DNA from 2 places in the Dechloromonas aquae genome. Region 2 is predicted to be linked to the other one. Evidence: predicted binding sites of a transcription regulator. Region 2 holds the regulator's gene; the other holds the start of a gene.
What was found. The regulator HrcA, encoded in region 2, represses chaperone genes, less so after heat shock. The targets are predictions, from matches to a motif close to TNTTAGCACTCNNNGNCNNNGAGTGCTAANA.
Positions count from the first base shown of each region.

Region 1: the regulator HrcA is predicted to act here: its motif matches at 1,812-1,842, upstream of VX159_RS01540 (co-chaperone GroES).

Region 1 is NZ_CP144212.1:309,561-319,495, reverse strand. Features, by position in the region: gene groL (chaperonin GroEL) at 1-1,391, opposite strand, end outside; gene VX159_RS01540 (co-chaperone GroES) at 1,437-1,727, opposite strand; gene VX159_RS01535 (methyl-accepting chemotaxis protein) at 2,223-3,755, opposite strand; gene VX159_RS01530 (DUF3422 family protein) at 3,907-5,247, opposite strand; gene VX159_RS01525 (hypothetical protein) at 5,247-5,396, opposite strand; gene VX159_RS01520 (LamB/YcsF family protein) at 5,409-6,176, opposite strand; gene VX159_RS01515 (glutathione S-transferase family protein) at 6,261-6,863, opposite strand; gene VX159_RS01510 (biotin-dependent carboxyltransferase family protein) at 6,881-7,933, opposite strand; gene pxpB (5-oxoprolinase subunit PxpB) at 7,933-8,697, opposite strand; gene VX159_RS01500 (Glu/Leu/Phe/Val dehydrogenase) at 8,713-9,935, opposite strand, start outside.
Region 2 is NZ_CP144212.1:1,084,624-1,094,558, forward strand. Features, by position in the region: gene grpE (nucleotide exchange factor GrpE) at 1-26, opposite strand, end outside; gene VX159_RS04910 (methyl-accepting chemotaxis protein) at 151-1,770, opposite strand; gene VX159_RS04915 (VCBS repeat-containing protein) at 1,796-2,851, opposite strand; gene hemH (ferrochelatase) at 2,919-4,022, opposite strand; gene hrcA (heat-inducible transcriptional repressor HrcA) at 4,022-5,050, opposite strand; gene VX159_RS04930 (NAD kinase) at 5,115-6,026, shown strand; gene recN (DNA repair protein RecN) at 6,026-7,687, shown strand; gene VX159_RS04940 (putative metalloprotease CJM1_0395 family protein) at 7,842-8,387, shown strand; gene VX159_RS04945 (TMEM165/GDT1 family protein) at 8,394-8,993, opposite strand; gene fur (ferric iron uptake transcriptional regulator) at 9,001-9,438, opposite strand; gene VX159_RS04955 (outer membrane protein assembly factor BamE) at 9,535-9,935, shown strand, end outside.

The sequences.
Region 1 (9,935 bases), 780 kb from region 2:
ACGGACGGCTCGTCGCCAGCATTGCTGACGATTTCGCGCAGCGGGGCTTCGATCGCCTTGAGGATCAGCTTCACGCCAGCGTCCTGGTCGTGGTTGTCGGCCTTGAGGCCCTTGACCGCAGCGCGGGCACGCAGCAGCGCAACGCCACCGCCAGGAACGATGCCTTCTTCAACGGCGGCACGGGTAGCGTGCAGCGCGTCTTCGACACGAGCCTTCTTTTCCTTCATTTCGACTTCGGTGGCAGCGCCCACCTTGATCACGGCGACACCGCCAGCCAGCTTGGCTACACGTTCCTGCAGCTTTTCGCGGTCGTAATCGGAGGTGGCTTCCTCGATCTGGATGCGGATCTGCTTGACGCGGGCCTGGATCGCGACTTCGTCGCCGGCACCGTCGATGATGGTGGTGTTTTCCTTGGCGATTTCAACGCGCTTGGCCTGGCCCAGATCCTTCAGGGTAGCCTTTTCCAGGGACAGACCGGTCTCTTCGGAGATCACGGTACCACCGGTCAGGATGGCGATGTCTTCGAGCATGGCCTTGCGACGGTCGCCGAAGCCCGGGGCCTTGACGGCAACGGTCTTGAGGATGCCACGGATGTTGTTCACAACCAGGGTGGCCAGCGCTTCGCCATCGACGTCTTCAGCGATGATCAGCAGCGGGCGGGAAGCCTTGGCGACTTGTTCCAGCACCGGCAGCAGGTCACGAATGTTGGAGATCTTCTTGTCGAAGAGCAGAACAAACGGGTTGTCGAGCAGGGCGATCTGCTTTTCCGGGTTGTTGATGAAGTACGGGGACAGGTAGCCACGGTCGAACTGCATGCCTTCGACGACGTCGAGTTCGTTGTTCAGGGACTTGCCGTCTTCAACGGTGATGACGCCTTCCTTGCCGACCTTTTCCATCGCTTCGGCGATGATGTTGCCGATGTCGGCGTCGGAGTTGGCGGAGATGGAACCGACCTGGGCGATTTCCTTGGTCGTGGTGCACGGCTTGGAAATCTGCTTCAGTTCTTCGATGGTGGCGGCGACAGCCTTGTCGATGCCGCGCTTGAGGTCCATCGGGTTCATGCCGGCGGCGACGTACTTCATGCCTTCGCGGACGATGGCCTGGGCCAGCACGGTGGCGGTGGTGGTGCCGTCACCGGCGATGTCGGAGGTCTTGGAAGCAACTTCCTTGACCATCTGGGCGCCCATGTTGGCAAACTTGTCCTTGAGTTCGATTTCCTTGGCGACGGAAACGCCGTCCTTGGTCACGGTCGGGCCACCGAAGGAACGGTCGAGCACGACATTGCGGCCCTTGGGACCGAGGGTAACCTTGACCGCGTCGGCCAGGATGTTGATGCCTTCGACCATGCGGGCGCGGGCGGAATCACCGAATTTGACGTCTTTAGCTGCCATTTAAAACTCCTGAAATTTGATCTGTTGAGAAGTCGACCGCAGAAATTACTTCTGCAGGACACCCATGATGTCTTCTTCGCGCATGACCAGGACTTCCTGGCCGTCAACCTTGACCGACTGGCCGGCGTACTTGCCGAACAGGACGCGATCGCCGACCTTGACGTCGAGGGCGATCTGCTTGCCGTTATCGTCGCGCTTGCCCGGGCCAACGGCCAGGATTTCACCCTGATCCGGCTTCTCGCCGGCGGAATCAGGGATGACGATACCGGAAGCAGTGGTGCGCTCGGCTTCGACGCGCTTGACGATCACACGGTCGTGCAAAGGACGGATATTCATTGAACTGACTCCTAAAAAGCTGGTTTACAACCAATGATAAGAAAACGGGCCGCGCAATCGATTGCAGCGGCGGTACGGCAAGGCTATTAGCACTCAACCGCAACGAGTGCTAATAATAGGGACGAGGCCGAGTGATTTCAAGACCCTGACGACAAAACCACTTGTCGTTGATCACTCAATTTGGGAGGAATGATCACTCAAACTGAGAGCCTATCCGCCTTTCAGCCCGTTTGACTCACGACAAAGCAATAGACGTCACTCCCACCCATTCCCGCTATTCGGCCGAAGCGGTCTTTCGACACACAACTAGTAACTGCAGCTTTGTATAGGTCTACGGACAGATTTATGAGGATAGGGCAAAACCGCACGCTTCATGCTGGATTTGAATAGCCATGAACAAATCGACGTCCTGCTCGCGATGATCGCCTCCAAGAACATTCGCAAAGAACAATAGGGATCAGCCCCCTATTGTGTGAGCCCCCTTGGACATCGCCGTCAGCTATAGCTCTCCGTCTTGAACCGTCCTACAAGCTGACGCAGATTGGTGGCAATGCTTTGCAGTTCGTGGGCAGCAGCGGCGGTACCACGGATGGTTTCCGTCGTTTCCTCGACCATGTTGGCAATCTGCTCGACACGTTGAGCGATGGCAGTGCTGGCCGCGCTTTGCTCACGGGTGGCATCGGCGACTTCGCCAACGCGTTGCAGGGTTCTTCGAGCACTGCCCTCGATTGCCAGCAGCGACTCCGAGGCCGACGAAGCAAGATGGACCCCTTCATGGACTTCGGGCAGCGCGGTGCTCATGGCCTCGACTGCACCGACCGTATCCAGCTGAATGCCAGAAATCATTTGCTCGATTTCCAGCGTGGCACAGGAGGTTCTCTCGGCTAGCTTGCGCACTTCGTCGGCCACGACCGCAAAGCCACGCCCCTGTTCGCCGGCGCGGGCGGCCTCGATGGCGGCATTGAGCGCGAGCAAGTTGGTCTGTCCGGCGATGTCCTTGATCACGCCAGCGATGGTCGATACCTGCTTGGCGCGTTCCACCAGCGCATGGATTCTGCCGGAGGCCCCCGAGACAGTTTTGGATATCTTTTCAATCGCTGCGGCAGCCTGATTGACCCGCTCGCTGCCACGCCCTGCGAGCTCCGCCGCTTCGGTGGTTTCGCGAGTGCTCTCGCGGGCGCTGTCCGAGATATGGCTGGAACTCACCGTGAGTTCCTCAATGGCCGCTGCCATGGCCGAAGTCGAATCGGCCTGCAGTTCGGCTGCCTTGGCGATTTCACCGGAGGCACATGCGATTTTCTCAGCATTTTCGACCACGCGATTGGCGTCGCTATTGATGCCTCCGACCATGTCACGCAGGGCGCCGACCATGGTTCCCAGGGCACCGAGAAGGCTGTTGGCCGGAACATTGTCAATCCGCGCCGTCAAGTCGCCGCCGGCCACACGCTGCATGATTTCGGTTGCCACCTGGGGTTCGCCCCCCAGACGACGAAGGATGCTGGATGATGTCTGCCAGCCGCACAAGGCAAGCAGTATCAGCAAGCCGGCAGACACGCCACCCAGCAGCAGTGCATTTTTTCGATACTCGCTATCGATGTCGTCGATGTAGATACCCGTCCCTATGACCCAGTTCCAGGGGGCAAACTGGGCAGCATAGGATAGTTTGGGTTCGGCTTGCTGCTGCCCGGGGCGGGGATACCAATATTCGACATACCCACCTCCTTCACGCGCTGCCTTGGTCAGGTCGCGAATGATGTATTTGCCGTTGACATCCTTCAACCCAGAAGAATCACTCCCTTCCAATTCCGGTTTGGGCGGAAGAAGGAGGTAGGTCATCTGCGGATGAAAAGAGTGAATGAAAATGTACTCCTTCCCTTCGTAGCGGATGTTGCGTAGCGCCTCCCGGGCTGCCAAGCGCGCTTCGCCATCCGGCATTTTCCCTTCCAAGGCCAGCTTGTGATGGTAACTGACGATGCCAACCGCCACCTCCACCAGATTGCGAAGTTTGGCCTTCCGATCCGCAAGCATGCCTTCCCTCAATTGGTAGAGCGCGGTCAAACAGAGGACCATGAGGCCGAGTAGCGCCAGCCCGATCAAAATGTAAATGCGCGTGGAAACGCGATAGCTTGGCAGCACCACGTCATGACTCCTTAAATAAACGATAGATGGACAGGCCGGATCAGCAGCGTCCGCTGGCGATTCCCTTGCGTACGCCACGGATCATCAGGAAGGCCATCACCAGAACGGCCGGCACCAGCGTCACCTCCAGCAGAGGCGTGTTGACGTGCAGCCCAAGGTCTTCCGCGCCGCGCAGAAGGTGCGACAGCAGGGAGATCGCGTAGTACGAAATGGCGACGACGGAGAGCCCCTCGACGGCGTGTTGCAGCTTGAGCTGCGTGGAAGCAGTGCTGTGCATGCCGCTGAGCAGTTCGGTGATCTGGCGTTCCTGGACCATATCGACCCGCGTCCGCAGCAGGTCGATGGCCCGCGACAGGCGTTCGGCCAAGGCAGCCTGGCGGGCCTGGACGGAACGACAGGTATCCATGGCCGGCGACAGCCGACGCTCCATGAACTCGCCGATGGTGGGCACGCCTTCGATGCGTTCCTCGCGCAGTTCCTGGATACGGGAAAGGACTAGCTGGTCGTAGGCCTGCGAGGCGCTGAACCGGCTGACCCCGGCACTCAGGGCTTCAACCTGGCCGGCCAGTTCGGTGAGCGCCAGCAGTCGGTCGGCATCGCCGCCACTGCCGTGATCCGCCGCCATGCCGCGTATCACCTCGCCCAGCCTTGCCTCCAGATTCTCCAACTGGCCGAGCATTTCACGGGCTACGGGCAGGGAGAGCAAGGCCATCAGCCGATAGGTCTCGATTTCCGCCAGCCGTTGCACCAGCCGGCCCACCTGGTTCTCGCGAAAATCGAGGTCGAGGACCAGAAAGCGTGAAAAACCGTCGTCGCCGATCTGCCAGTTGCACCAGACTTCGCCGCCCCCGAGAACGCGGCTGCCGACCTGGCCGCTGTCGCCAAACCAGCGGCTGCGCTCGCGCCGGGCATTCCGGGCCGGCTCGCCCTTCAATACTTCGATCTGCAGGGCGACCAGGCGTTTCCTGTCGACCAGCGTTCGCCATCCGGCGGGCAGGCGGTGGCCCTCGTCTATCCAGTCGGCAAAGGGTTCGTCTGCCTGACCGGAGCCGACCACGGTAAACGTCGAAAACTCCGTATGGCGTTCCCATTTGAGCGTAAAACCATCGCCGTTGTACGCCAGGTGACGGGCAGCCGGGGCCGGTGGCGCGATACCGAGCGCTTCGCAAAACTCGGTCGCCAGTTGAAGGTGCTGCGCCGGGGGGGCAGCCGGGTCCCCCAACACCGCCAGGTGGGTCACCCGTGCCGGCGCGGCGATACGCAGAAAAGGCCGGGCATGAACCTCGTTGGCCAGATCGTGGCGCGCCGGATGATCGCTGGCCTCCGCCAGGCAGGCGACCGCCAGCGCGTGCTGGCGCTCTCCTTCGGCAGCTTGCGCCATCAGTTATTGCTCATCACGGCGACGCTGTCCAGGTCGTTGTCGCCCGGCGCGGCTGTCGAAGGAGCCTTCGCAGCCGCGCCGGCCAGTAATGCTGCCTCGGCGCCGGTGTCGGCGTCTACCGCTGCCGGGAATAGTTCAGTGCTTACCATTACGCCCCGCCCTCAGTCACACAGCTCGGGCAAGGCAACCAGCCTGCAGCCCTCGGCCGCCAGGCGTTCGCGCAGATAGCGCGCGGTGGCCACGGCCTCCGCCCCATCGCCATGGACGCAGATGCTGCCGATCCGGCAAGGCAGGCGCTTGCCGTTCACGCTGACGATGGCACCCTCATCGAGCATGCGCCGGACGTGGGCATAGCTGGCTTCTGCACCATGAACCATGGCATCCAGGCGACTGCGAGGAACCAGCTGCCCGTCATCCATGTAGGCCCGGTCAGCGAAAATCTCCTCGACGACGGGCTGCCCGGCGGCATGGCCTGCCGCACACAGTTCCGATAGTGCCGGAGCGAGGAGGATCATCGCCGGATCGTATGCGCGGATGGCCCGAACCACCGAGTCAGCCAGCGCCCGGTCCGCGCAGGCCGCGTTGTTCAGGGCACCATGCGGCTTGACATGGCTCACCCGCATGCCTTCGGCCCGCGCCATGCCGTCCAGCGCGGCGATCTGGTACAGGATGGCCGCCTCCAGTTCATCCAGCGCCATGACCATGCGGCGCCTGCCGAAGCCCTGCAGGTCGGGGTAGGACGGATGGGCGCCAACACTGACGCCGTTGCGCCTGGCCAGTTGCAGGGTCTGGCGCATGACCAGCGGGTCGCCGCCATGGAAGCCGCAAGCCAGATTGGCCGAGCCGACCAGCGGCAGCATGTCGGCATCGTTGCCCATGACCCAGGCACCGTAGCTTTCGCCGAGATCGGCGTTGAGGTTGATCTTCATATACATTCTCTTCTCGGAAAATTCTTTGTTGATATCGTTTGACATAAACGGGCGCAATGAAAATCGCATGCCTCGCCACGGTGCTCATAGCCCCGGCATTGGAACGAAATTGGGGATTGACTTGACCGAATACAGCCATGCACTTATCCCGGGATAGGGTGAAACGTCGACTCGCCCCTCATTAGCAAGGGCGACGTACGGGAAACAAGCAATGTCGGCAATGGTCGGAGTGGATCCGACGAGCCATGAGTTCTTGGCAAGCCGCCACTCCAGTGTTTGAAGTGCCGTAGTCGCTTTTGCTTTGGCCTCGTCGAGATTGCCTGGATAGCCAAAGCTAGTGATTGCGCGAGCCATGAAGAGGCCAGACTGAATTTCGTTCTGTGCCAATTCAAGCCATTGCATTACCTCAGCGAACTGAAGAGGCTCTCGCGGCAACCAAGTTCGTGACGCATCGTATTTAGACGCGACATAGCAAAGAGCGGCTGTCGACCCCCAGAGCGTCGAGGCTCCATCCATCAGCGTAGGTATTTGTCCACGAGGATTTAGCTCGAAATAGCTGAGATCAACTTGATTCTTTCCATTTTGCAAGGGAACGAAAGTTCTGTCGTACGGAATTCTCAAGAAGGCCAGCAGAAGCCGAACTTTGTAGGAGTTGCCAGAGGTTTCACGGTCGTAAAGGTGAAGCATAGTATCTAACGTCTCGCTTATACCGAATACCAGGCCAGTTCGTCGCCGCGAATGGCACCGCTGATCAGGTTGCCTTCGTAAAGTGCCGCCTCGTCGATCACGCCGGGCGGACGGAAAGTTCCGAGACTCTCGCACCAGCGGCCGACCAGCTGGGCCTGCTCGCGCAATGCAGCCGCTGCCTGGGCATGATCAACGGCGACGAACTGCACCTCGTCTCCCGGCCGGACATGTGCCAGTCGCGCCAGATCGGCGCGGATGACCGTTGCGATCTTGGGATAGCCGCCAGAGGTCTGGCAATCGGCCATCAACACGATGGGCTGGCCGTTGGCCGGAACCTGGATCGAGCCCGGCGCGACGCCATCCGAGACGATTTCCGCACCGAGGTCGTTGTGGGTCAGTTTCACCCCGTCGAGGCGTATGCCCATGCGGTCCATGTTGCGGGTAATGCGGTAGGGCGTGCCGAGAAAGGCAGCCAGTGCTTCCGGCGTGAAGTAATCGTCTTGCGGCCCGAGCAACACCCGGATGGGCCCCGTCTCAACCGTCCAGTGCAGCGTTCCGCAGGCTTCCACCCAGGGGTTGCCGGTCAGCGGATCGCATTGCAGGCGGTCGCCAGTAGCCAGCGCCCGCCCGTCAACGCCGCCGAGCCGCGCCCGCAGGTAGGTCGAACGACTGCTCAGTTGCTGCGGCACCTGGAAGCCGCCGGATATGCCGACATAGCCGACGCCACGCGCGATGCTGCCGATGCGGACGATATCACCGGGGAACAGCGTTGCCGTCTGCCAGGGTTCTACCTTGAGTACTCGGCCGCAGGTATTGACCACCTGAGCCGTGATCTCTCCAGCCAGCGAGATGCGTACCGTACCGGACAGAGCCTTGAGCGAGGGACCGCCCAGGCAGACTTCAAGGACTGCGGCATCCGGATCGTTGCCGAGCAAGGCGTTGGCCGCCGTCATCAGGCAGGGATCGAGCGCCCCGGAAACCGGCACGCCGATATTGCGATAGCCGTAGCGGCCACGATCCTGGATGGTAACGGCGAGGCCGGCTTCGGTGACTTCGACGATAGCAGCCATCACGCCCCTCCTTCGCGCATCAGGCTGCTCAGATCGAAATCTCCAGCAGCGCAGGCGTGCTCCAGTTCGGCATAGGAGGCCGAATCGATGGCTTCCCAGACCACCTGATCGCCCGGTGCAAGCAAGGCCGGACGGCGCGCATTGGCCGCATCGAACAGGCGAATCGGCGTACGCCCCAACAGGCGCCAGCCGCCCGGGCTTTCCCACGGGTAAGCGGCGCACATCCTCCCGGCGATGGCGATCGAACGGGACGGTACCACCTTGCGCGGACTGGCCAGGCGGGGCATATCGAGAACTTCGGGAACGCCGCCCAGGTACGGAAAACCGGGCAGGAAGCCGAGCATGTAGACCGAAAACACGCTGTCGGTCAGCAACTGGACGACCGCCTCCGGCGTCATGCCCTTGGCCTGTGCGACGTCGGCCAGATCCGGTGCGCACTCGGCATCGAAGCAAACCGGGATGTGCCAGCGGCAGCCGGCGGCCGACAGGATGCCGCTCTTGGTGGCCAGTTCGCCCAGCCGATCATGCAAGGCCATGGCATCGGCCTGCTCCGGGTTGAAATGGACCGTCACCGAGCGGAAGGTCGGCACCCATTCGACGACACCGTCCAGGCGCCCGTCGCCGGACAAGGTATCGAGCAGGCTGCAGAAGCCGAGCACCCGGCCGTGGATGGCCGGATCGATGATCGATCCGAACTCGACGGTCCAGGCGGTATCGCCAACGCTGAGCAGGCGAACGGGCAAAACGGAGGAATCTGCGGTCATGGCCGTAAGGTTCGCTCAGGGATAGAGGCCGCGCAGCTTGCGGGCCTGGAGAACCCGCTCGCAACCCAGCACAAAGGCGGCAGTCCGCAACAGGATACCCTTGCTTTGCGCGGCATCCCAGACTGCGGCGAAGGCATCGCGCATGATCTTGTCGAGACGGGCATTGATCTCGTCTTCGGACCAGAAGAAGGCGCTGATGTCCTGCACCCATTCGAAATAGCTGACGGTCACGCCACCAGCGTTGGCCAGCACGTCGGGAATGACCAGCACATCGCGTTCCTTCAGGATCAGGTCGGCAGCTGGAGTTGTCGGTCCGTTGGCGCCTTCTGCGACGATCCGGGCGCGAATGGACGGCGCATTTTTCTCGGTGATCTGGTTTTCCAGGGCGGCGGCGACCAGGATGTCCACCTCGCAGGACCAGAACTGGTCGCTGCCTATCGTTTCGGAATCCGGCGCGCCGGCCAGGCTGCCCGTCGCCAGGCGATGCTGGCGGACCTTGCGCACATCGAGGCCATGCCGGTTATGGATGGAGCCGGTTTCGTCCTGAATGGCCACCACCTTGGCCCCGGCATCGGCGAACAGTCGTGCGGCAGCTTCGCCGACGTTGCCGAAACCTTGTACCGATACACGGGCACCGGCAATGGATATGCCCAGGTGCCTGGTTGCCTCGACGGTGCAGATGAACACGCCGCGCCCCGTCGCATCGTGACGCCCGAGGCTGCCGCCGAGCGAAACCGGCTTGCCGGTCACCACACCGGTCGTCGTCTTGCCCTGGTTGACCGAGTAGGTATCCATGAACCAGGCCATGACCTGTTCGTTGGTGTTGATGTCCGGTGCCGGGATGTCCTTGTCCGGCCCGATCAGGATGTTGATCTCGCTGGCGTAGCGCCGGGTCAGGCGTTCCAGCTCCTCGACCGACAGCTTTTTCGGATCGACCCGGATGCCGCCCTTGGCCCCGCCGTAAGGCACATTGACCACGGCGTTCTTGATCGTCATCCAGGCCGACAGCGCCATGACTTCGGTGAGCGTGACCTCCGGGTGAAAGCGGATGCCGCCCTTGCCCGGACCGCGCGACAGGCTGTGCTGGACGCGATAGCCCTCGTAGTGGGCGATGACGCCGTTGTCGAGACGGATCGGGACATCGACGATCAACGAGCGCTTCGGCCGGGTCAGGGTTTCGACCCAGGGCAGCAGGGCCTTGTCGAGGTAGGGTTCGACGCGGTCGATCTGGACCAGGT
Region 2 (9,935 bases):
TCCTGCGGGGTCTGTTGCTCGGACATCGGGTTTCTCCAATAAAACTTTTCCCCATCTGGGGGCATTCAGCCAGCTTTCAAGTCTGGCAGGAAAAAATAATCCGCAATAAAAAAGGGCGCCCCTCGGACGCCCTGGATGGCTTGCCGGCGTTCAGACCCGGAAGCGCCCGACCAGATTGCCTAGTCCGTCCGCCAGATTTTTCAGGTCGTGTGCGGCCTCAGCCGTTTGTTCGACCGACTGGTTGTTGTCCCGAGCCATGGCAGCAATCGACTCGATACTGGATTCGACATCGCTGGCCACCCGACGCTGTTGTTCGGTGGCTGCGGCAATGGCGTCAAGGCCACGGCCAACTTCCAGCACCGAACCGTTGGTCGCCTGCAGAACGTCGGCGACACTGGCAACGGCTGTCTGACTGCTTTCCAGGTGCTCAAGGCCAGCATCGATGCTGCGCCGGACCGACACCGACTGGGCATTCAGGCTGGAAGTGATGGCGTCGATTTCACTGGCTGAACGCGATGATTTTTCGGCCAGCTTGCGGACTTCGTCGGCAACTACAGCAAAACCTCTTCCCTGCTCGCCGGCCCGAGCCGCTTCGATTGCCGCGTTGAGCGCGAGCAGATTGGTTTGCTCTGCAATATCCTTGACCTCACGGGTCATCTGGGTGATTGCGTCGGTGTTGCGGACAAAATTGTTGACCGATTCGGCCATCTCGGTGACCGCTTGAGCTACGACATTCATTTCCTGGCGCAGGGTTTCCAGATTACGGCCGCCTTCCTTGGCTCTTTCCAGGCTTTCCTGCGATTGGTGCTGGACGTGCTCGGCACTCTGGGCGATCGAGGCGATGCTGGTTACCAGTTGCTCGACGGCAGCAGCGGCGCCAATCGACTTTTCATTCTGCAGGTGCGAGCTGTTGGAAACCGCATCGGCGCTGTCAGAGAGCGAAGCAACTCGCGAAGAAACCTGTTGCGCCGAATCGCGAACCTGGCGTACGAGTTGATTGAAGTTCTCCATCATCTCGTTGAAGACGAAGGCGGACTGGCCGATTTCATCTTTCCCCTTGACTGGCAGTCGCCGGGTCAGATCGCCTTCGCCGCGTGCGATGTCGCGCAGGCCAATGCGCAATTCCTCGAGCGGGGCGGTAACGAAATGCCGGCTTAACCAATAAACGATCAGCAGCAACGCACCCAAGGCACCGAGGGCGGCGCCGGCAATCTTGAGGCGGAAGGAGGCAACTTCAGCTTCCACCGAGTCGAGCGAGACCTTCATGCTGACTACGCCGAGCACGGTGCCCTCAGGGACCTGATGGCACATGATGCAATCCTTGCCCAGATAGTTCTTGGCAGCCTTGGTTGGATTGATCACGCGCAGGAAGGTGCCGCCGCTGTCGCTTTCGACGGACAGGTGCGGTTTGCCGCTGTCCATCACCTGCTTTTCCAGATTGTCGAGCTCGCGCTTGCTTTTACTGTCAGGGCCGAAAAGCTTGCTAACGGCCTCGCCGCGGGCGACATGCAAATCCTTGATGATCGATAGCTGCTTGATCTGATCGAGGAAAACTTCCCGCTGGCCAACCGTACCGGTGATCATCATGCCGGTCAGGCCGGCCATCGTCATTTCGTGGATGCTCTGGGCAAAATCTTGCGCCTGCCTGATCGCCGTCTCCCGGTTGACCTGGGTGGTCCAGAGGATGGCTCCCACCCAGATGATTGCCAGGGTCAGCCAGATGGCTGCGGTAAGACGGACCCATATTTTCAGGTCGGCAAGGCGTGGCATTTTGCTCCCTTTCGGTTCGCCCCGGCTAAGCGGTCAGATCAATTTGCTGGATTGTGCCAGTATTGCCATTTTCCTGCAAAAAAATCCCGGTGCTGCGAACTGCGCCCAGCAGTTGGTTGTTGCGATCCTTGATTTCAAAGGGGCTACTGACCTGGCCGAGGTGGATGGCGCCAACCCCGACTGCGTCCAAAGTCTGGAGTGTTTTCTCTCCGTTTTCGCCCAGGCTCCAGATGCGCAAATGCCCGAAAGCGCTGTCGCCTTCGTCAATCCAGCCATTGCCGTCTTCATCGAGTTTGGCCAGTTCGGCAAAACCGTTGTCGGTTTCGGGTCCGAAGAGCTCTTTGCCGTTATTGACCTTTCCGTCATTGTTTCGGTCAAAGACCAGAAAGCCGCTGCCGGCCGCGACAAAATTGATGTTTTCGCTGTGGCCGTCGGCATTGAGATCGAAGGCAAAGCGCTGGTCGGTCAATTGGGCTGCGTTGCCATTGAAGTTCAGGACCAATGGATCCTTGCGCCGGGGCTCTTGCCCAACCCGCAAGGTCTGGCTGCTTTCCTGATAAAACTCGCGCTGCATCGAGAGTTCAATCTTGAACGATATTTCCTGGCCGTCGGCGGTAAGTACTTTCCCCTCGGCAGCGAATTGTGTCGATTCGACCTCTCGGTAGGTTTCCCGGCGGGTTAGTTCGAAACCGGCCCGGCTACGCTCAAGGCTGGCTTCGATCGAGGCCTGCTGACTACGCGTACTGCTAATTTCGCTCTGCAGTTCGGCGCTGTCGAAAATCTCCACTTCGTGGCCGAGGAAGAATTCGACCACTGAGCGAATCAATTGTGTTTTGGGGTCTTTGGCGACCTTGTCCCGAATTTCGTCATCGATTTCACGTGCCTGTCCGCTGCCATCGGCTGCCGCCAATTCGCGGCCGGCAGATGAAATAAGGACATTGGCAGGAGTCTCGCCGTTGCCTTGGGGAGGTTGGGCAGCGGGACGCAGTCCTCCCCAAGTGCGTAATGTTTCATGCACTTCGCGCTGTTTCCGCGCAGCGTGCGCCGAGTCCATTTGTACATTGCTGGCTGCAATTTTCATCGCCGTTCTCCAAGGCAGGGGATGTCCGGGTTAACGGCGGGTATGGCCGGCAATTAAGTGTGCAGGACTATTTATTTCTCCCCAGTGCACTAGCGCGGCGCGCAGAGTCAGCGAGTGCGGTCTGGTCGGGTTGTGCTTGCTCCAGCCAGCCCGCCAGTGCTTGTACGGTGATCGCATGCAGGGTATCGATCCAGTCCGGGCTTTCGTTGAGCGCGGGAATGTAGTGATAGGCCTTGCCGCCGGCAGCAATGAAATCGTCGCGTCCTTCAAGTGCGATTTCTTCGAGTGTTTCCAGGCAGTCGGCGACAAATCCCGGGCAGATGACATCGACCCGTTCGATTCCTTCTCTGGCCCAGGTTGCAAGGGTCGGTGCGGTGTAGGGTTGCAGCCATTCGGCTTTGCCAAAGCGCGACTGGAAGCAGACTTGGTATTGGCCTTGTTGCAAACCCAGTTGTTCAGCTACCAGTCGCCCGGTTTTCTGGCATTCGCAAAAATAAGGGTCGCCAAGGTCCAGGCTGCGCTTGGGCAAACCATGAAAACTGAGGAGCAATTTGTCGCGTGGGCCGAGTTGACCGTGGTTGTCCCAGTGTGCGCGAATGCTGTTTGCGAGCGCACTAATGTATCCGGGGTGGTCGTGAAAGTGCTTGATGAAACGTAGCTCGGGCTGGTTGCGGGTCTGCAGGAGCCAGCGGGCGGCCTCGTCCACCACGGTGGCGCCGGTGCTGGCGGCATATTGTGGATAGAGCGGCAGCAACAGGATGCGCTCGGCTCCCTGTGCCTTGAGGCGTGAGAGGGTGTCGGGAATGCTCGGGGTGCCGTAACGCATTGCCCATTCGACCCTGACCGGGACGCTCCGCTGGGCGAATGACTTGGCCAGCAGTTGCGCTTGTCGCTCGGTGTGAACGCGTAGCGGCGAACCTTCGTTCATCCAGATGCTGGCGTATTTGGCAGCGGATTTTTTCGGGCGGGTGTTGAGAATGATCCCGTTCAGGATGGGCCACCAGACCAGGCGCGGGATTTCGACGACACGAGGATCGGAAAGAAACTGCTTGAGGTAGCGGCGCAATGATGGTGCATCAGGAGCGTCCGGGGTGCCCAGGTTGACCAGGACAACAGCCGTGTGACCGGCCGTGCCATGCTGGTACGGCGGTTCGGGGAGATAGCGGGGCATCAGGGGGTATCCGGGTGGGAAAGTGCGGAGGAAAGCATGCGGGCGGTGATGTCAACAATCGGAATCACGCGCTCATAGGCCATGCGGGTCGGGCCAATCACGCCAAGTGAGCCGACCACCTGGCCATTGACTGAGTAGGGTGCGGCGATCACGCTGCATTCGTCGAGCGGAGCGATGCCCGATTCGCTGCCAATAAAAATCTGGACGCCGTCGGCACGATGGGAAACATCAAGCAGGCGCATCAGGCTGGAGCGTTGTTCGAACAAGTCGAAGAGCTTGCGCAGGCGTTGCATGTTCGAGGCCAGTTCGTCGACGTCAAGCAGGTTTTTTTCACCGCTGATCACGTAGGGCGAATTATTTTCGGCCAGGGCTGCATCGCCGGCTTCGAGGGCCAGGGTCATCAGTGGTTTGATGTCGTCGCGCAGTTGCTGGATCTCGTGCGACAGGCGGCGACGAATCTGCTCGAAATCCTGGCCGGCAAAATGCTGGTTCAGGTAGTTGGCAGCAGTGGTCAGCTCGCTGGCGCTGTAGCTGCGGTCGGTATGGACGATGCGGTTTTGCACGTCGCCATCGGTGGTGACCAGGATCAGCAGGATACGTTTTTCGGAAAGGCTGAGAAATTCGATTTGCCGGATCAGCGTCTGTGTTCGTCGCGGTGAAACTACCACTCCGGCAAAATGGGTCAGGCTGGAGAGCATCTGCGAGGCATTGGCAATCAACTGGCTGGCTGGCAGCCCGTGCAGGGCTTCCTCCATTTCGCCGAGTTGACGGGCTTCCAGCGGTTGTACGGTGAGCAGGCTGTCGACAAACAGACGATAGCCGCGCGCAGTCGGAATCCGTCCGGCCGAGGTGTGCGGGCTGGCAACAAAGCCAGCATCTTCGAGGTCGGCCATGACGTTGCGGATCGTCGCCGGCGACAGGTCGAGACCGGAAACGCGCGAAAGGACGCGCGAGCCGACCGGTTGGCCCTCGGCGATATAATGTTCGACCAGTGTCTTGAGCAGGCTTCTTGAGCGTTCATCCAGCATGGCGCGATTGTACAAAAAACATGGGCAGACGCAGCAAGCGCTTTTTGTGCAAGAATTCGCCCCCATGATTAGAAGCTATGCTTCCCTTCGTCCCCCGCGCACCATCGCCCTGATCGGCCGTTACCACAGTCCGGAAATCGCAGAGTCCCTGCGCCGGCTGGCAGAGTATCTGCACGAACGGGGTGTTTCCGTTTTCGTTGAGCGCGAGACGGCCGAAAACATTGGCCGCCTGGTCGATCTGGCGCGTTGGGTGACTTGCGGTTTCAACGATATCGGGGCCCATGCCGATCTTGCCATCGTCTTGGGTGGCGACGGCACCATGCTGAATGCCGCCCGGCGGCTGGCACGTTACGGGGTGCCGCTGGTCGGGGTTAATCAGGGGCGGTTGGGGTTCATGACCGACATCGGTCGTGACGATATGCTGACCTGCATGGACGATCTGCTCGACGGGCGGTTTACGCCCGAGAAGCGGATGCTGCTCGCTGCCGAGATCGTGCGCCAGGGGCGCGAGATCGCCAGCAATATGGCACTTAACGACGTGGTGATCGACAAGGGTGCCATCGGCCGGATGATCGAGTTCGAACTCTTCATCGACGGCGAGTTCATTTACAACCTGCGCTCCGATGGTCTGATCGTTTCCACGCCGACCGGCTCCACCGCTTATTCGCTGTCGGCTGGCGGGCCGATCCTGCATCCGACGTTGACCGGCATCGCGCTGGTGCCCTTGTGCCCGCACGCCTTGAGCAACCGTCCGATCATTGTCAATGACAGCGCCGAAATCGAATTGCGGATCGCCAATGCCGACGATGCGCGGGCGCATTTCGACGGCCAGGTTACGCTTGATCTGCAGCCGGACGATTGCATCCGGCTGCGCCGTTCCGAATACACCATTTGTCTGCTCCATCCGCCGGGCTACAGCTATTTTGCGATGTTGCGGCAGAAACTGCATTGGAGCGAACGTCCCAAGGGGGTTTGATGCTGCGCAGTCTGTCGATTCGTGATTTCGTGATTGTTGATCGGCTGGAGTTGGAGTTTTCTTCCGGGTTCGGTGCATTGACCGGTGAAACCGGGGCTGGCAAGTCGATTCTGATTGACGCTTTAGCCTTGGCCCTTGGCGAGCGAGCTGACGCTGGCGTGGTCCGGGCAGGGCGTGAGCGTGCCGAGGTGGGAGCGGTCTTTGATATTTCGGCTCAGCCCGAAGTTGCCGAATGGTTGGCGGCCCATGATTTCTCGCACGACGACGAATTGCTGCTGCGGCGTGTGATCGATGCGGGCGGGCGCTCCCGGGCGTATATCAATGGTTCTTCCGCCACTGCCCAGCAGTTGCGCGAAGTAGGTGACTGGTTGGTCGATATCCACGGTCAACACGCGCATCAATCGCTTTTGCGGCCGGACGCCCAGCGTCAATTATTCGATCAGCACGCTGGCTTGTCCGGGCTGGTGATGCAGTTGGGTGAAACCTGGCGGGCCTGGCGAGCTGCGCGGCAGACGCTGGAGCAGGCGACTCACGACGCCGAGAGTCTGCAACGCGAGCGCGAGCAACTCGAGTGGCAGGTGGCTGAACTTGAACGTTTGGCTTTTACGGTCGACGAATGGAATCAGCTCGAAATCGAGCAGCGCCGTCTGGGGCATGCGGCTGGTTTGATGGCCGGTGCACAATTCGCGCTGGAGGTGCTGGCTGGCGAAGAAGTTGCGTGCGAAAAGCAGGTCGATAGCGCGGTAGCCCGCTTGCAGGGTGTGGCCGAGTTCGATCCGGCGCTTGCCGAGGTTGCCGCTTTGCTGGAGTCGGTGCAGGCCGAACTGGGTGAGGCGGTGTCCCAGCTGCAACGCTATCTGGATCGAGTTGATCTTGACCCGGAGCGTCTAAGCGAGGTTGAGCAGCGGATTGATGCCATTTTGGCGCAGGCGCGTCGTCAGCGTGTGACGCCGGCGGAGTTGCCGGCATTATTGATCGGTTGGCAGCGGCGATTGGGCGAGTTGCAGGCCGCGGCTGACCTGGAGTTGTTGCAATCGCGTGTGGTTGCGACCGAAGCTGCCTATCGTGCCTTGGCGGGACAGTTGTCCGAGGCTCGCCGGGCTGCGGCGGTTGAAGTTGGTCGGGCCGTCAGTGCAACCATGCAGCAGTTGGCGCTGGCCTCCGGTCGTTTTGAAGTCGCTCTGCTGGAAGTCGAGCGACCGGCTCCCTTTGGCCTGGAGCAGGTTGAGTTCCGGATCGGCGGACTGGCTGGCAATGAAGCCAGGCCCTTGGCCAAGGTGGCTTCAGGGGGCGAGTTATCGCGTATCAGTCTGGCAATTCAGGTTTTGACTTCGCGTTCAGCCAAGGTTCCAACCCTGATTTTTGACGAAGTCGATGTCGGGATCGGTGGAGGGGTAGCCGAGATTGTCGGGCGGTTGTTGCGACAACTTGGAGCGGAGCGCCAGGTGCTTTGCGTGACTCATTTGCCGCAGGTTGCGGCCCGGGCCAACTGGCAGTGGCAGGTAGCCAAGTCGCGTCAGGGTGAGGAGGTGGTTAGTTCGATCTACCCGCTGGGCGAACAGGAGCGGATTGGTGAAATTGCCCGCATGCTCGGCGGGGTTGAGTTGACTGAAATCACTCTGGCACATGCGCGCGAATTGCTGGCCCTAGAAACCATTTGATTGGTTTCGGCTAGTAGCGGGGCTATAGTCAATACGAGTTTTTGGTTTCTGTCGGACACGTTTGGCCTGACCCAAATGGTGGGTTTTATTTCATTCGCCTGAGGTTTTGGCCTGGCTGGGCCTGGCGCCACCTCCTTCTGCAGATCGTGTTTCCATGTCTGTTGCCTATCCTGTTTCAATTTCGTTAGCCTGGCCGTCAGGTGTCCCCCTCGCTGGGCGTGCATCCAGTGGTTCCGGTCGAGGGCGGGAAGGGGTTGATGAGGCGCAGCAACTGGTTCGCTTGGCGGCTGTTGATCGCAAGGTTCGAGCTCATGAGCAGGCTCATCAGGCGGCTGGTGCGGGGCTGGCCGGTAGTGCCAGTTATCAATATCAGCGGGGGCCTGATGGCCGGCAATATGCTGTCGCCGGAGAAGTGGCGATTAGTATGGCGCCCGGCCGTACTCCGGGTGAAACACTGGCCAGGGCAGAGCAGGTACAGGCGGCGGCATTGGCGCCTGCCGATCCGTCGGCGCAGGACCGTTCAGTGGCAGCGCAGGCGGCGCGCATGGCGCAGGAAGCAAGGCGCGAACAGGCACGGGCCGAAGACGCGGGGGCAGGTACCGAGTCGGCAGCACGCGATCCGTTTGCGCTGCACGGTGTGGCTGCCTATCGTCAGATGGGTGGCGGTCTGGTGCCGCCAGCCGTCGAGGCTTGGGCTTGAGGCAGCTCAGAACAGGCGGCTGAGGGCGAAGGCCGCAAGCAGCAGGAACAGCGCACCACTGACGCGATGAATCCAGGCCAGTGGCAAGCGCTTGAGCCAGCGTCGCCCAGCGTAAATTCCGATCAGCGAGGTGCCGGCCAGGGCCAGGGTGGCACCACACCAGACAGCGGTAGTGGCTTGTGTGCTGCTGAGGCCAGCAACGGCAATTTGCGTTTTGTCGCCAAATTCGGCGAGAAAAATCAGCAGGAAAGTTGTGGCAAAAATTCCGTGTCCCGGCTTGTCCGGGCAGGCTTCCTCCTCGTCATCCTCCTGGTAGCGCAAGGCGCTGATGCCGAAGGCGGCAAAGAGAGTTGCGACAGCTGCAGTGATCAGCCATTCGGGAAGCCAGGCTGCAACTGCAGCGCCGAATAATGTGGCCAGCAGGTTGAGCAGGGCAAAGGCGGAGAGGGCCCCGGCTGCTACCGGTAGTCCTCGGTGGCGTGCGGCCAGCGTCATGCAGACCAGCTGACTTTTATCGCCGAATTCCGCCAGGGTGATCAGCGCAAAGCTGGTGCCTGCCGATGCCAGCCACTGGCTGGCTGCGTTGCCTGTACTTAAATCGGGCATCGCTGTATCAGTTGTCCTTGTCCTGGCGGTGCGGGCAGGCGCTCTTGGTGCATTGAGCGTATAGGTATAAAGCGTGGTCCTGGATGGCAAAACCGCGCTCTTCGGCAATCGCATTCTGCCGGCGCTCGATTTCCGGGTCGTAAAATTCTTCGACGCGGCCGCAGTTGATGCAAACCAGGTGGTCGTGGTGTTTGCCGCGGTTGATTTCGAATACGGCCTTGCCTGACTCGAAGAAATGTCGTTCAAGGAGGCCGGCTTGTTCAAACTGGGTTAGCACGCGGTAGACGGTGGCCAGGCCAATATCCATGTTTTCCGCTATCAATAGGCGGTAAACGTCTTCTGCTGCCAAGTGTCGCTGGGTGCTGTTCTCGAACAGTTCGAGAATTTTCAGGCGGGGGAAAGTGGCTTTCAGCCCGATGTTTTTCAGGCTTTGCGCGTCGCTCATCTTGTATTTTTTCCGGAAATCAGTGGCTCTGGGCCGTTGGGGATTTCGGGTATGATATAACGCTTCCCCGTCGTTTGAGAAACTCCGGAATTGAGCATGCCTTTATTTCGCCCGTTGTTTACGCTTGGTTTTTGCCTGTCGATTGCAGCTTGTTCCTACAAGCCTGCTTTCGTCAGCGAATACAAGATTGATGTTCAGCAGGGCAATGTCCTGTCGCAGGAAATGGTGGCGCAACTGAAGCCTGGGCTTACCCGCGATCAGGTTCGTTACGTGCTGGGTACGCCACTGGTGGCGGATATTTTCCATCAGCAACGCTGGGATTATGTCTATCGTTACCGCAATGGTCAGACGGAGCAGGTTGAGACTCGCAAGCTGGCTCTCTTTTTCGACGGTGATAATCGTCTTGAGCGGGTTGCGGGTGACGTTGAGGTGGCTGCAGTAGCCGATTTGGTTGCGCCGGTGGCTCGCAATCGGGTCGTCGATCTGGGCTCCATCTC